2 regions of the Salimicrobium salexigens genome follow, and region 2 is predicted to be linked to the other one. Evidence: riboswitches for the same ligand, from Rfam matches in the RefSeq annotation. Region 2 holds a riboswitch; the other holds the start of a gene.
The links. Region 2 has a riboswitch for S-adenosylmethionine ahead of BW931_RS00465 (aminotransferase class I/II-fold pyridoxal phosphate-dependent enzyme). Riboswitches for the same ligand answer to the same signal wherever they lie in the genome.
Positions count from the first base shown of each region.

Region 1 (5,775 bases), on a different contig from region 2:
TGGAAACGGAAGGTACCCCTCTCTCCGAAAGACTTGTTATAGCTCTCCAGGCCGGCCAGGATGAGGGAGGGGACAAGCGTGGCCGGCAGTCAGCCGCCGTCCGCGTTTCGGACACCGAAGAGTATCCTTTAGTCGATCTTCGGGTTGATGAGCATCCTGACCCTGTGAAGGAGCTGTACAGAATTCATCAGGTAGCGGAAGAAGAACTGTTCCCTTTCGTCGGGGATCTTCCCACTAAAGATAACCCTAAAGGAAATTTTGATTCCTGATATAGAGGAAGCTCTGATAAGGTAAGAAATAAAGTAATAAAAGGAGCGTTTTCGTTGTTAATTAAACCGCAAAAACTGAAAGCAGGAGACAAAGTGGCAACAGTAAGTACATCTTCAGGCATCGCCGGTGATCCGGACATCCGATGGCGTTATGACCAGGGCGTAAAAAGACTTGAAGAAGTGTTCAATTTAGAAGTCGTTCCTATGCCTAACAGTTTAAAGGGCTCTGAATATATTTACGAGCATCCGGAAGCGCGTGCGGAAGATCTGATGAACGCGTTTAAAGACGAGTCGATTAAAGGCATCATTGCCAATATAGGCGGGGACGACAGTGTCCGCCTGCTGCCGTACATCGATTTTGATGTGATCCGCGATAATCCCAAAGTTTTTATGGGATACTCAGACGTTACGGTTTCCCATCTGTTTTGCCATAAGGCAGGTCTCTCTTCTTTTTATGGTCCGGCGGTCTTAACGGACTTTGCGGAAAATGTGGAAATGGATCCGTATACAGTAAATATGCTGAACCGCACACTTTTTTCAGGAGAAGCTATCGGTAACATTCCTCCTGCCAAAGAGTGGACGAGTGAACATCTGGAGTGGGAAGAGTCGAACAAAAACACCCGCCGTACGATGCAGGCGAACTCAGGTTATGAAGTTCTCCAAGGTTCCGGTATAGCACGAGGCAGACTCATCGGCGGCTGTATCGATGTTCTGGAAATGGTGAAAGGGACGACACTCTGGCCGGAGAAGGAAGCGTGGAAGGGCGGAATTATTTTCTTTGAAACGTCTGAAGAAAAAACTCCGCCTGAGGATATAAAACGCTGGCTTCGTAACTACGCGACCCAGGGGATTCTGCAGAAGGCTGCGGGCATCGTATTCGGTAAGCCGAAAGATGAAGCTTACTATGAGGAATACAAAGAAGTTATTTCCCGGGTAATGAAGGAGTATGGTCTCGTGGATTTGCCTGTGCTGTACAACTTGAATTTTGGCCATACGGAGCCGAAATTTCTCCTTCCTTATGGAGCGCAGGCGGTAATTAATTGCAGTGAAAAGACTTTTTCCATTCTGGAAAGTGGAGTGGAATAGATTTCATTTCTTTTTAAGGATAAATGTTCTTTATTTTGAATTTTTTATATGAAGTGATAAGATAAAGATAGGTTCTCTTATCTTCAGGTCAGCTTTCGATTCTAAAAGGGTTCAACTATCTTTCAGGAGGGAGAACTGCTTTATGAAACTTGAAAGTCAGGTAGCTGTGGTAACCGGAGCTGGTTCAGGAATGGGGAGACAAATCGCTATATTATATGCACAAGAAGGTGCGAAGGTCATCGTTTCTGACGTTAATGAAAAAGGCTCGCAGGAAACGGTCGAGGAAATTGAAAAGAATAATGGAACTGCTACAGCGGTCTTGGCGGACGTGACGAAAGAATCAGATGTCCAGCGTTTGATCGACACAGCTGTCGACACGTATGGAACGCTGGATATTCTGGTTAATAATGCCGGGATGATGGATAACATGATGCCTGCTGCCGAGGTAACCGATGAATTATGGGAAAAGGTGCTGGCGGTAAATACAACGGGACCTATGAGAGCTACTCGTAAAGCTCTTCCGATTTTTTTGGAGAAGGGCCGTGGTGTTATTGTCAACATGGGCTCATCCGCCAGCCTTGCAGGTTCCAGAGCCGGAGCTGCATATACAGCTTCCAAGCATGCTCTGGCCGGTTATACGAAAAACGTGGGTTTCCAATATGCGAATCACGGAATCCGTTGCAATGCTATTGCTCCGGGCGGAGTGGCTACGAATATTGGAACGACCATGTCAGAACCGGATGAATTCGGTATGGAAAGGGCTTTGTCCGGGTCCGGGAATAACCCGAGGAATGGCGAAGCGGAAGAAGTAGCCAGAATCGCACTGTTTCTGGCCAGTGAAGACTCAGCTTTTGTCAATGGTGAAGTGATCAGAGCAGATGCCGGGTGGCTGGCGTACTGACGTTCAATCGAAGTGACCCTCCCGAACTTTTCGGGAGGGTTTTATAATGAGCTTCACCTGCACGTTCAGTGACTTATTTAATATAATTTTCAAAAAACTGATTGACGACAAAGTCATGATTGTATTAAGATAGTTCACATCACAAAAAACTATAAACGTATCTTCTTATCCAGAGAGGTGGAGGGACTGGCCCTTTGAAACCTCGGCAGCGGAACTGATGGAATTCCATCGGAAACCGTGCCAATTCCAGCAGGTGCATCGTACTTGAAAGATGAGAAGAGACGGTTTTCTAAATTTTATTAGAAGACCCCTCTTCCATTTTTCTGGAAGAGGGGTCTTTTCGTTTAAGTAAGGAGGATGGAGCATGATTCAGTTCGAGAACGTTTCGAAAGTGTATGAGCACAACGGAAAAGAGTTGCGGGCGGTGGATGGCGTAGACATATCGATCGAGAAAGGTGAAATTTTCGGAGTGATCGGGTTCAGTGGAGCCGGGAAAAGTACGCTTGTCCGGTTGGTGAATCTGCTGGAGCAGCCTTCCGGGGGCAATATATTAGTGGAGGAGGATGATTTGTCCCGGTTATCTAAGCCCGGGCTCAGGAAAATGCGCAAGCGTATCGGGATGATCTTCCAGCACTTTAACTTACTGGAGTCTAAAACGGTTTTACATAATGTCGCCTTCCCGCTGATCATTTCCGGCACTCCCAAGAAAAAAATAAAAGCCAGAGTGGAAGAGGTTCTTGATTTCGTAGGACTTTCGGATAAAGCACATCAGTATCCGGAAGAACTCTCGGGTGGTCAGAAACAGCGGGTAGGTATTGCCCGGGCGCTTGTTACATCACCGGACATTTTATTATGTGACGAAGCGACTTCGGCACTTGATCCTGAGACGACGAAGTCGATCCTTCAGTTACTGAAAAGAGTACGCGACGAGTATAACCTTACGATATTGATGATTACCCACGAAATGAACGCAGTCCGGGAAGTGTGCGACCGTGTCGCTGTCATGGAAAACGGCCAGGTCATTGAACAGGGGTCCATTTTCGAACTGTTCTCGAATCCTCAGCACCCGACGACGAAAAACTTTATCCAGTCGGTGATGGAGAGCGATATCCCGCCTTCCATCCTCGCGGGTATTGAAGAACGCGGGGGAGGACGTCACGTATACCGGGTCACATTCGTCCGGGAGAAGGCTGCTCAGCCCATCTTTTCACAGGTAGCCAAAAACTATCAGGTCGAAGTGAACGTTCTTTTCGGACAAATTACGGAACTGCAGGGAATCCCGTTTGGCCAGCTGGTAGTGGAACTGCTGGGGGAAGACAGGGAGATTGTCAGAGCACTGGATTATATACAGCGGACAGTAAACGTCCAGGAGGTGGAAGCTGATGCAGGTTAATTTACTGGAATTCTGGCCAAAGATTTTGCAGGCCATCAACGAAACATTGATTATGGTAGGGGTGTCACTGGTGGTAGCGGCACTCATCGGTATCCCGCTTGGAATCGCACTTGTCGTTACGAGACACGGCGGGCTTCTCCAAAATAGCGCATTTTTCAAAGGGTTAAGCGTAGTGATCAACTTCTTTCGATCCATCCCGTTCATTATTCTTCTTGTAGCGATCCTCCCTCTTACAAGGTTTCTGGTCGGCACGTCTATTGGGACTGCAGCGGCTGTCGTACCGCTCGTACTATTTTCAGGACCTTATATAGCAAGGCTGGTGGAAAGCAGTCTTATGGAAGTGAAACCCGGCGTCGTGGAGGCGGCAGAAGCGATGGGAGCCTCTCCTTGGCAGATTATATTACGCGTATATGTACCGGAAGCCTTGAGTTCCATCGTGCTGAACCTGACGATAGCGACGATCGGCTTAGTTGGGGCATCTGCCATGGCCGGCTTCGTCGGAGGAGGAGGTCTTGGAGACCTGGCGATAGCCTACGGATATCAGCGGTTCGAAACGGACATCATGATCGTCACGGTTCTTCTGCTGGTTTTAATTGTGCAAGTGGTTCAGACGCTCGGGAACGTATTATCCAAAAGAATGAAAAGACAATAGGCGGGAGGATTTATAAATGAAAAAAATCATTGTACTACTTGGGCTGCTGATAGCGGCCGCGACATTGGTCGCAGGATGCAGTAAAGAGAGCGGAGCTTCAGGAAGTGACGAAGTCGTTAAAGTAGGGCTGAATGGTTCCGGCGTTCCCATTTGGGAAAAAGTGAAGGAAAAAGCAGCCGAAGAAGGAATTGAAATAGAGCTCGTGGAGTTTTCGGATTACGTTCGTCCCAACATGGCTCTGGCGGACGGGGATATCGATTTGAATGCCTTTCAGACCGTTTCCTACTTCGACTCTTTTATTGAAGAACGGAACCTCGATCTCGAACCTATCGCTACTACAATCATTGCGCCGATGGGTGTGTACTCGGAAGAATATGAAGATGTAAAAAATATTCCGGAAGGGAGTTCTATTGCCTTACCGAAAGAAGCTACAAATATGGGGCGTGCCCTTCTTCTGCTGGAGAAAGCAGAACTGATCGGTCTGCCGGAAGATTTTGACGGGAACGGTTCGCTGGATAAAATAACGGACAATCCTAAGAATCTGCAATTTGAACCGGTCGCAGCTGCCCAGACGCCGCGTGTACTGACTGATGTAGCAGCGTCTGTTATCAACAACGGGGTAGCCGTAGAGGCAGGGTTTGTTCCGGTGGACGACGCTATTTTCATAGAAGATGAGACAGCTGAACCTTATATAAACATTATCGCAGCGCAGGCCGAGGAAGCGGATAAAGAAGTGTATCAGAAAATTGTCGATATATACCAGCAGGAAGATGTGGCAGAACACATTCGTGAAGTGTTCGATGATTCATTGATACCGACGTTCGTCCCTCTCGAAAAAATAGGATGGTAAAGGAGAGTAATTATGACTTTGACGACAGCACACGACTTACAGGAACACATCGCCAGTTTTATTGAAAACAGGAAAGAAACTTATATTACGACGAGTCATGCGATTCATGACAATCCGGAAATAGGAAATGAAGAATTTTTCGCTTCAGGGTTGCTTACTTCTCTCCTTGAAGAAGCCGGGTTCACTATTGACAGGCAAATTCCGGACCACGAAACCGCCTTTTTGGCACGTAAGAAATCGAGCCGGCCGGGCCCTGTTATCGGATATTTAGCGGAATACGATGCCCTTCCCGGCCTTGGGCATGCGTGCGGGCACAATATCATCGGTACGGCATCAACAGCGGCAGCGATTGCTCTCGGAGAAGTGATAGAGGAAACAGGTGGGGAAGTGGTAGTTCTTGGAACTCCGGCAGAGGAAGGAGGGCCGAACGGAAGCGCTAAGGGTACGTTTGTAAGACATGGGTACCTCCGGGACATAGACGTCTGTATGATGGTCCATCCGCTCGGAACTACTTCAGGTTCCGCCCCGACGCTGGCGGTGGATCCGGTGGATTTTGAGTTTTTCGGGGCAGCTGCCCATGCTGCCAGTAACCCGGAAGATGGGATCAATGCTCTGGACGCTGTG
Region 1 covers NZ_FTOK01000005.1:51,313-57,087, forward strand. Annotated here, with positions in the region: gene BW931_RS07245 (DUF1028 domain-containing protein) at 1-269, shown strand, start outside; gene BW931_RS07250 (S66 family peptidase) at 324-1,355, shown strand; gene BW931_RS07255 (SDR family oxidoreductase) at 1,498-2,256, shown strand; SAM riboswitch class I at 2,419-2,534, shown strand; gene BW931_RS07260 (methionine ABC transporter ATP-binding protein) at 2,621-3,649, shown strand; gene BW931_RS07265 (methionine ABC transporter permease) at 3,639-4,301, shown strand; gene BW931_RS07270 (MetQ/NlpA family ABC transporter substrate-binding protein) at 4,318-5,151, shown strand; gene BW931_RS07275 (M20 family metallopeptidase) at 5,164-5,775, shown strand, end outside.
Region 1: linked by a shared signal. The riboswitch ahead of BW931_RS07260 (methionine ABC transporter ATP-binding protein) and the one ahead of BW931_RS00465 (aminotransferase class I/II-fold pyridoxal phosphate-dependent enzyme) in region 2 are both predicted to bind S-adenosylmethionine.

Region 2 (5,775 bases):
GTATCCACAAAATTATTTACTATGCGATCCAATGCGAACTTTTCCCCTTCAAGAACATCTTCACCGAGGGAAACGAAAGAGAAGAACCCTCCTCCTATGAGGATAAACCCTGCTATTATTAAAATAATGGATGTTCTGGTGGGATTTTTGAAATGTGTGCCTCTAAATAACAATTTCTTTTCCTCCTACTTCTTACTTCTTTACTATCTTTCCCCGCACCGTTTTCAAACAAACTACAAGCCCCGGCAGAGTATACCTCCTTGCCGGGGCTTTGCTTATGCTTTCGTCCTGTAGGCCAGGTTTGATTCATTCAGGCTTTCCTCTTCTCCGAACAGAAAATGTTTATGCATATCGGGTGAATAAATGGAGTGTACCGTCTCCACACCGGCCGCTTCCGCAACAGAGCGGAGCATAGCAGGAGAACTTCCGCAACATAGACCGATATAATTAACTCCGTCATTTTTCGCTTTTTCCGCCCATGCCGCAAGTTCATACCGGTTATGATAGAGCGGGTCGAGCGAAGTCGGAAAAGTCGTTTCCGTCGGGAGAGTGCAACTGCATCCGCCATCCGGAAGATTAAAAAATGTGGGATTGTCTTCCGTCGTACGGTACGGAATCGGCAGTGCCCCTACATATCCGTTCACTTTTCGTCTTATTTTCTCTACGTAGGGCTGCATAGTATCAGGACCGCGAAAACAGTTCATACCTACGACCAGTGCTCCGTTCTCTTCAAGAGAGGCGCAGGAATCCTCCACGGTGTAGCCGTCACGCAGTATGTTTTCCCCCATAAGACCGAGGGTTATGACAGCCGGGAGTTCAACCCGTCTGATCTCCTCCAGAGCAATAAGAGCTTCTTCGTGGTAGTAGAACGTTTCCCCGTTCACAAAATCCACCCCTTCTTCTTTACACCATCCGACCATTTCCCGGAACATTTCCCGGACTTGAACTTTACTATCTTCATTTTCCGGATCAAAGATATTCGTATTCGAAATGTTCCCGGCCACGAGCGCTTCTTCCTCCGGATGTTCTCGCGCCACTTCTTTAGCCAGACGGATTGCGTTCCGGTTCAGCGGTTCAAGCAGTTCCTCTTTGCCTATGATTCTCATCTTCTCCCGGTGGGCGTTGTAGGTAAAAGCTAACACTACATCGGAACCTGCAAGCATATAATCCCGGTACGTCTGTTTCAAAGCTTCCGGATTCTTAAGGGCTACTTCCGGCACGAAAGAACCCGCCTGAAGATATCCTCTCCTCTCCAATTCAAACAGGTAACCTTCCCCGGCAATCACCGGACCTTCTTCCAGCCGCTGCTTAAGACTTCTTTTAGTCATATACCTCGCTCCTTTTTATAATGGTTTGCGTATCAGGGCAGTTATGCACTTTTTCGAACAGACTCCAAAAGCGCTGCGCCCAGGTCATCCATCAGGTCATTTTTATCTTCAATGCCTACGGAGAAGCGGAGAAGACAACTATCCACTCCATATTTCACCCTCGTCTCCTCCGGAATATCCGCATGCGTCTGAGTTGCAGGATAAGTAATGAAACTCTCCACCCCTCCAAGACTTTCAGCAAACGTAATGATATTTAAGGTCTTCAGAAAAACCGGCACCTGTTCTTCTCTTGTTAAACGGAAAGAAAGCATCCCGCCCCGTCCCGGATACAGGACTTCCCGGACCTCTTCACGGCTCTTCAGATAATCAACAATTGTTTCCGCATTCTCCTCGTGCTGTTTCATACGTATGTGGAGCGTTTTCATCCCTCTCAGTAAAAGCCAGGAATCCATCGCCGACAGTGTCGCACCAATCCCGTTATGAAGGTTCTGGACAGTGCGGGTGAGCTCCTCCCCTTTCGTTATGATCGCCCCCGCCAGGACGTCATTATGACCTCCAAGATACTTCGTACCGCTGTGGATAACGATGTCCGCCCCTTCTTCCAGAGGATTCTGAAGGAGAGGTGAATAAAACGTGTTATCCACTATTAGCCTTACACCGTATTTTCTGCAGACAGCAGCGCATTTCGAAATGTCCACCTCCTTCATCAAAGGATTGGCCGGAGTCTCGAAAAATACGGCTTTTGTCCTTTCCCTCATTTCACTCTCCAGTGCCGCATCATTCGTGAGGTCTGCATAACGAAAAGTTATCCCGTACCGGGCAAGAACTTCTTCAAACAGCCGGTAGGTCCCGCCGTACAAATCACGTGAAACGATCACCTCCTCCCCCGAGCGGAACAGACCGAAAACTGTATGGATAGCTGCCATTCCGGAACTGCAGGCAAAAGCCCCGTCTCCCTTTTCGAGTTCCTGAAGTGTTTTCTCCAAAACAGAGCGCGTGGGGTTAGCCGTCCTTGTGTAATCAAAACCGGTGGATTCCCCGAGCCCGTGATGGGCATAACTTGTGGAAAAATAAACCGGAGTGCTTACTGCGCCGGTACCGGGGTCCGTCCTGTTTCCGGCCTGCGTCAGTATTGTCGCTCTCTCGTGTACCATAGTGGCATCCCTCCCATAAAAAAATCGACCTCCTGAAAAGAGGCCGATTTCTACACATTTGTGTACTATCGTCCTCTCATCTTTTCAAAGCACAGGCTTTGCTGGAATTGGCACCAGTTCGCTTTTAAACAATGGTTGCCGAGGTTTCAAAGGGCCAGTCCCTCCACCTCTCTGGATAAGAGTCCATTAATATTCATTTGATTTTCACCAATTATATAGACGAACGCAGCATTCGTCAATATTTTTTTAATTATTTTTCAATTCAGTCGTTTCCTTACAAAGGTTTCCGTAAATAACCGACTGAAAAAAATACCTCCGAACGCCATCAAAAGGGCTCCCGCCCACATCATCTGCACAGCAAATACCACGACGAAAATGAGTGTCTGGAAGAAAAGAAGCTGTCTCAGGAAACGTATCAATTCTTCTTTTCTCTGTTCAAAGGAGACCGGATAAATATCCAGCCAGGCGATAGTCCGATGATGCTGCCACAACGTCATCATCTGGAATCCGCTCAAATAAAGAAACAGGACACCGATAATTACACTTATCATCATATTAGGAACGAACCATACAGCAAGAGCACCTATAGCAGCCAGACGAATGTACATCCCGCTGTAATCGCCGGATCTTGCAAAAGTAATTCGGTACAGGTAAGTGTACGTTGTATCTCCGGAAAAAGGAATGCGGGCGGTCAAAAGTTTTACGATAAGACGCCTTCGTTTCACCCGGCTTTTCAGATGCGGAACGTCTGTGAACATATTAGCCAGCCTGTAGAACACTCTCATCCGTCCCTGGTCTTTTTCCAGCAGAAGATCCCAGGCAAGCCCGGCTTTCTGCTTCGATACTCTCCAGGCATATACTACAAGCCCGCTCAAGAGCACAAGACCCGGAACGACAAACAAGAGGGCACCAACGGCCGCAGAGTAAAACAGGGCGGCTGAAACTATCCACGCCGCCGCCTGATAGCCGATACGTATAGAAGGCTGACGTTCCTGCAGCATCCACCAGTTGGACTGCATTACTCCCGCCTTCACGACAAGCATAAGCAGAATGATGGCGAGGTAGTGATCCGTACCCAGTTCAGGATACACGGTAAAATACAAAGGTCCGAGCGCAGCCCCCGCAAGAAAAATTACGTAAAGCTGCACCACATAACTATAGTAAAGACTGAAACGGAAATAATCCTTCAACTCGAACTCCGCCGGCAGAAGAAAAACCAGGTCCGGTTCTTTGATCATTGTACGTACCGGACTGTAGGATGTAATGCTGGCGAAAACCAGAGCTACAATCAGTCCGGCGGGGAAATCTTCCGGAACGGTCTGCAGCCACTGCTGATAAAAGTATGCACCGGCCGAAAGAAGAAAAAACATCACTACCGCAATATGACCGTTAAAAATATAGCGCGTATACCGGCTCAGTTCTTTCGTGTGTTCCCTCATCCGCTCTTTCCAGAAACGTCTGGCGTTAATCATGGGAATCGTCCTTCGTCAATCGTACATATATATCGTCGAGGGAAGCCCGCGGCATGGAAAAGAATGTGCGAAGTTCTTCCAGTGTCCCGTCTGCTCTGATTTCTCCTTCATGAAGAATGACAAAGCGGTCACAGTATTTCTCTGCAGTGGCGAGTATATGAGTCGACATAAGAACCCCGGCCCCGTTCTCCTTCATTTCTTCCATCCATTCCAGATAAGACTGGATGCCGAGCGGGTCGAGCCCTACAAACGGCTCATCTACGATATATAAAGCGGGTTCGATCAGAAAAGCACACATAATCATGACTTTCTGACGCATCCCCTTGGAGAAGTGAACAGGAAACCAGTGAAGCCTTTTTTCCATATGAAATTCTTTTAAGAGAGGGGGGACTCTGCTGTTAAAAGTCTGTTCATCAATGTGATACGCACGGGCAGTCAGGCGCAGGTGCTCTTCCAGCGTAAGTTCATCGTACAGAATAGGCATCTCGGGGATATAGGCAAGCTGTTGACGATAGCTTTCGGGGTTCTCCCTGAAAGACGTACTGTTTATGGAAACACTTCCTTTTTTCGCCTCCATCATTCCGATAACGTGCTTGATGGTCGTACTTTTCCCGGCGCCGTTCAATCCGATAAGACCAACTATTTCACCGGAATTCACCTGAAGAGAAATGCCGTGCAGAACGTTTTTCCGGGTATAGCCCCCAAATAAATTTTCGATATGTAATAGTGATTCCAATCTGACTCCCTCTTTTCGTATGTAGTGGTCCCTTCCTTTAAAAAATAGTACCATAGTTGGCTTTCCTATTACAGTTCTTGCGTCCTGCTATGGTACAATACCCATCAAGGAGGGAATATTTATGACAGATTGTATTTTCTGCAAAATTATCAACGGAGAAATTCCATCAGCCAAAGTATATGAAGACGAAGAAGTTTATGCCTTTTTAGACATTAGTCAGGTCACCAAAGGTCATACGCTCGTCATTCCAAAACAGCATACTAAAAACATCTACGAAACTCACCCGCAAGTAGCCTCCAATGTGTTTGCACGAATACCGAAAATCGCCACGGCCGTTAAATCCGCTTTTGATGCGGATGGGGTGAACATCGTAAATAATAACGACGAAGCAGCCTATCAGTCTGTATTTCACTTACACATCCACGTTCTTCCAAGGTACGAAAATGGAGACGGTTTCGGAGTCAAATGGACGGACAACAGTAATTCCTACACTCCGGAACAGCTTCAGGAACTGTCGCAGACGATTGCTGAAAAGATTTCTTAGAAACTGTACGGGACTTTTGTTATACTTATAACACATTCGCAATCGACCACGAGGGTACGGTTGGAGTGAAATCAGAAAAGCTTAGAAGAGGAGAGATTAGATGAATACTCGTGTACTGGTGTTGCTGTCGTTGTTTATAGGAATAGGGGCTGTACTGCATGCAGTCATGCCGCCGATATTTTTCGGAATGAGGCCGGATATGCTGCTTGCCATGATGTTTTTGGGGATTATTATGTTCCCCAAAGTATCTTACGTTCTTGTGCTTTCCACAGCTACAGGAATCGTCTCTGCATTAACCACCACCGCACCGGGCGGACAGATCGCAAACCTTATTGAAAAACCCGTCACAGGTATGATTGTATTTGTGCTCGTTCTCGCCATGCGTAACTTCAAACAGGAACGCATCAAAGCAGCTGTTCTTACGGCTGTCGGAACGATTGTCAGCGGCTCCATTTTCCTGGGGTTGATTCTGTTCGTTATCGGTTTAATGGATGCAGGCTTTATAGCCATATTCCTGACTGTAGTACTCCCGACAGCGCTT
Region 2 covers NZ_FTOK01000001.1:76,576-82,350, reverse strand. Annotated here, with positions in the region: gene BW931_RS00475 (phosphatase PAP2 family protein) at 1-173, opposite strand, end outside; gene BW931_RS00470 (homocysteine S-methyltransferase family protein) at 276-1,328, opposite strand; gene BW931_RS00465 (aminotransferase class I/II-fold pyridoxal phosphate-dependent enzyme) at 1,370-2,482, opposite strand; SAM riboswitch class I at 2,556-2,664, opposite strand; gene BW931_RS00460 (ABC transporter permease) at 2,740-3,954, opposite strand; gene BW931_RS00455 (ABC transporter ATP-binding protein) at 3,947-4,690, opposite strand; gene BW931_RS00450 (HIT family protein) at 4,812-5,234, shown strand; gene BW931_RS00445 (tryptophan transporter) at 5,335-5,775, shown strand, end outside.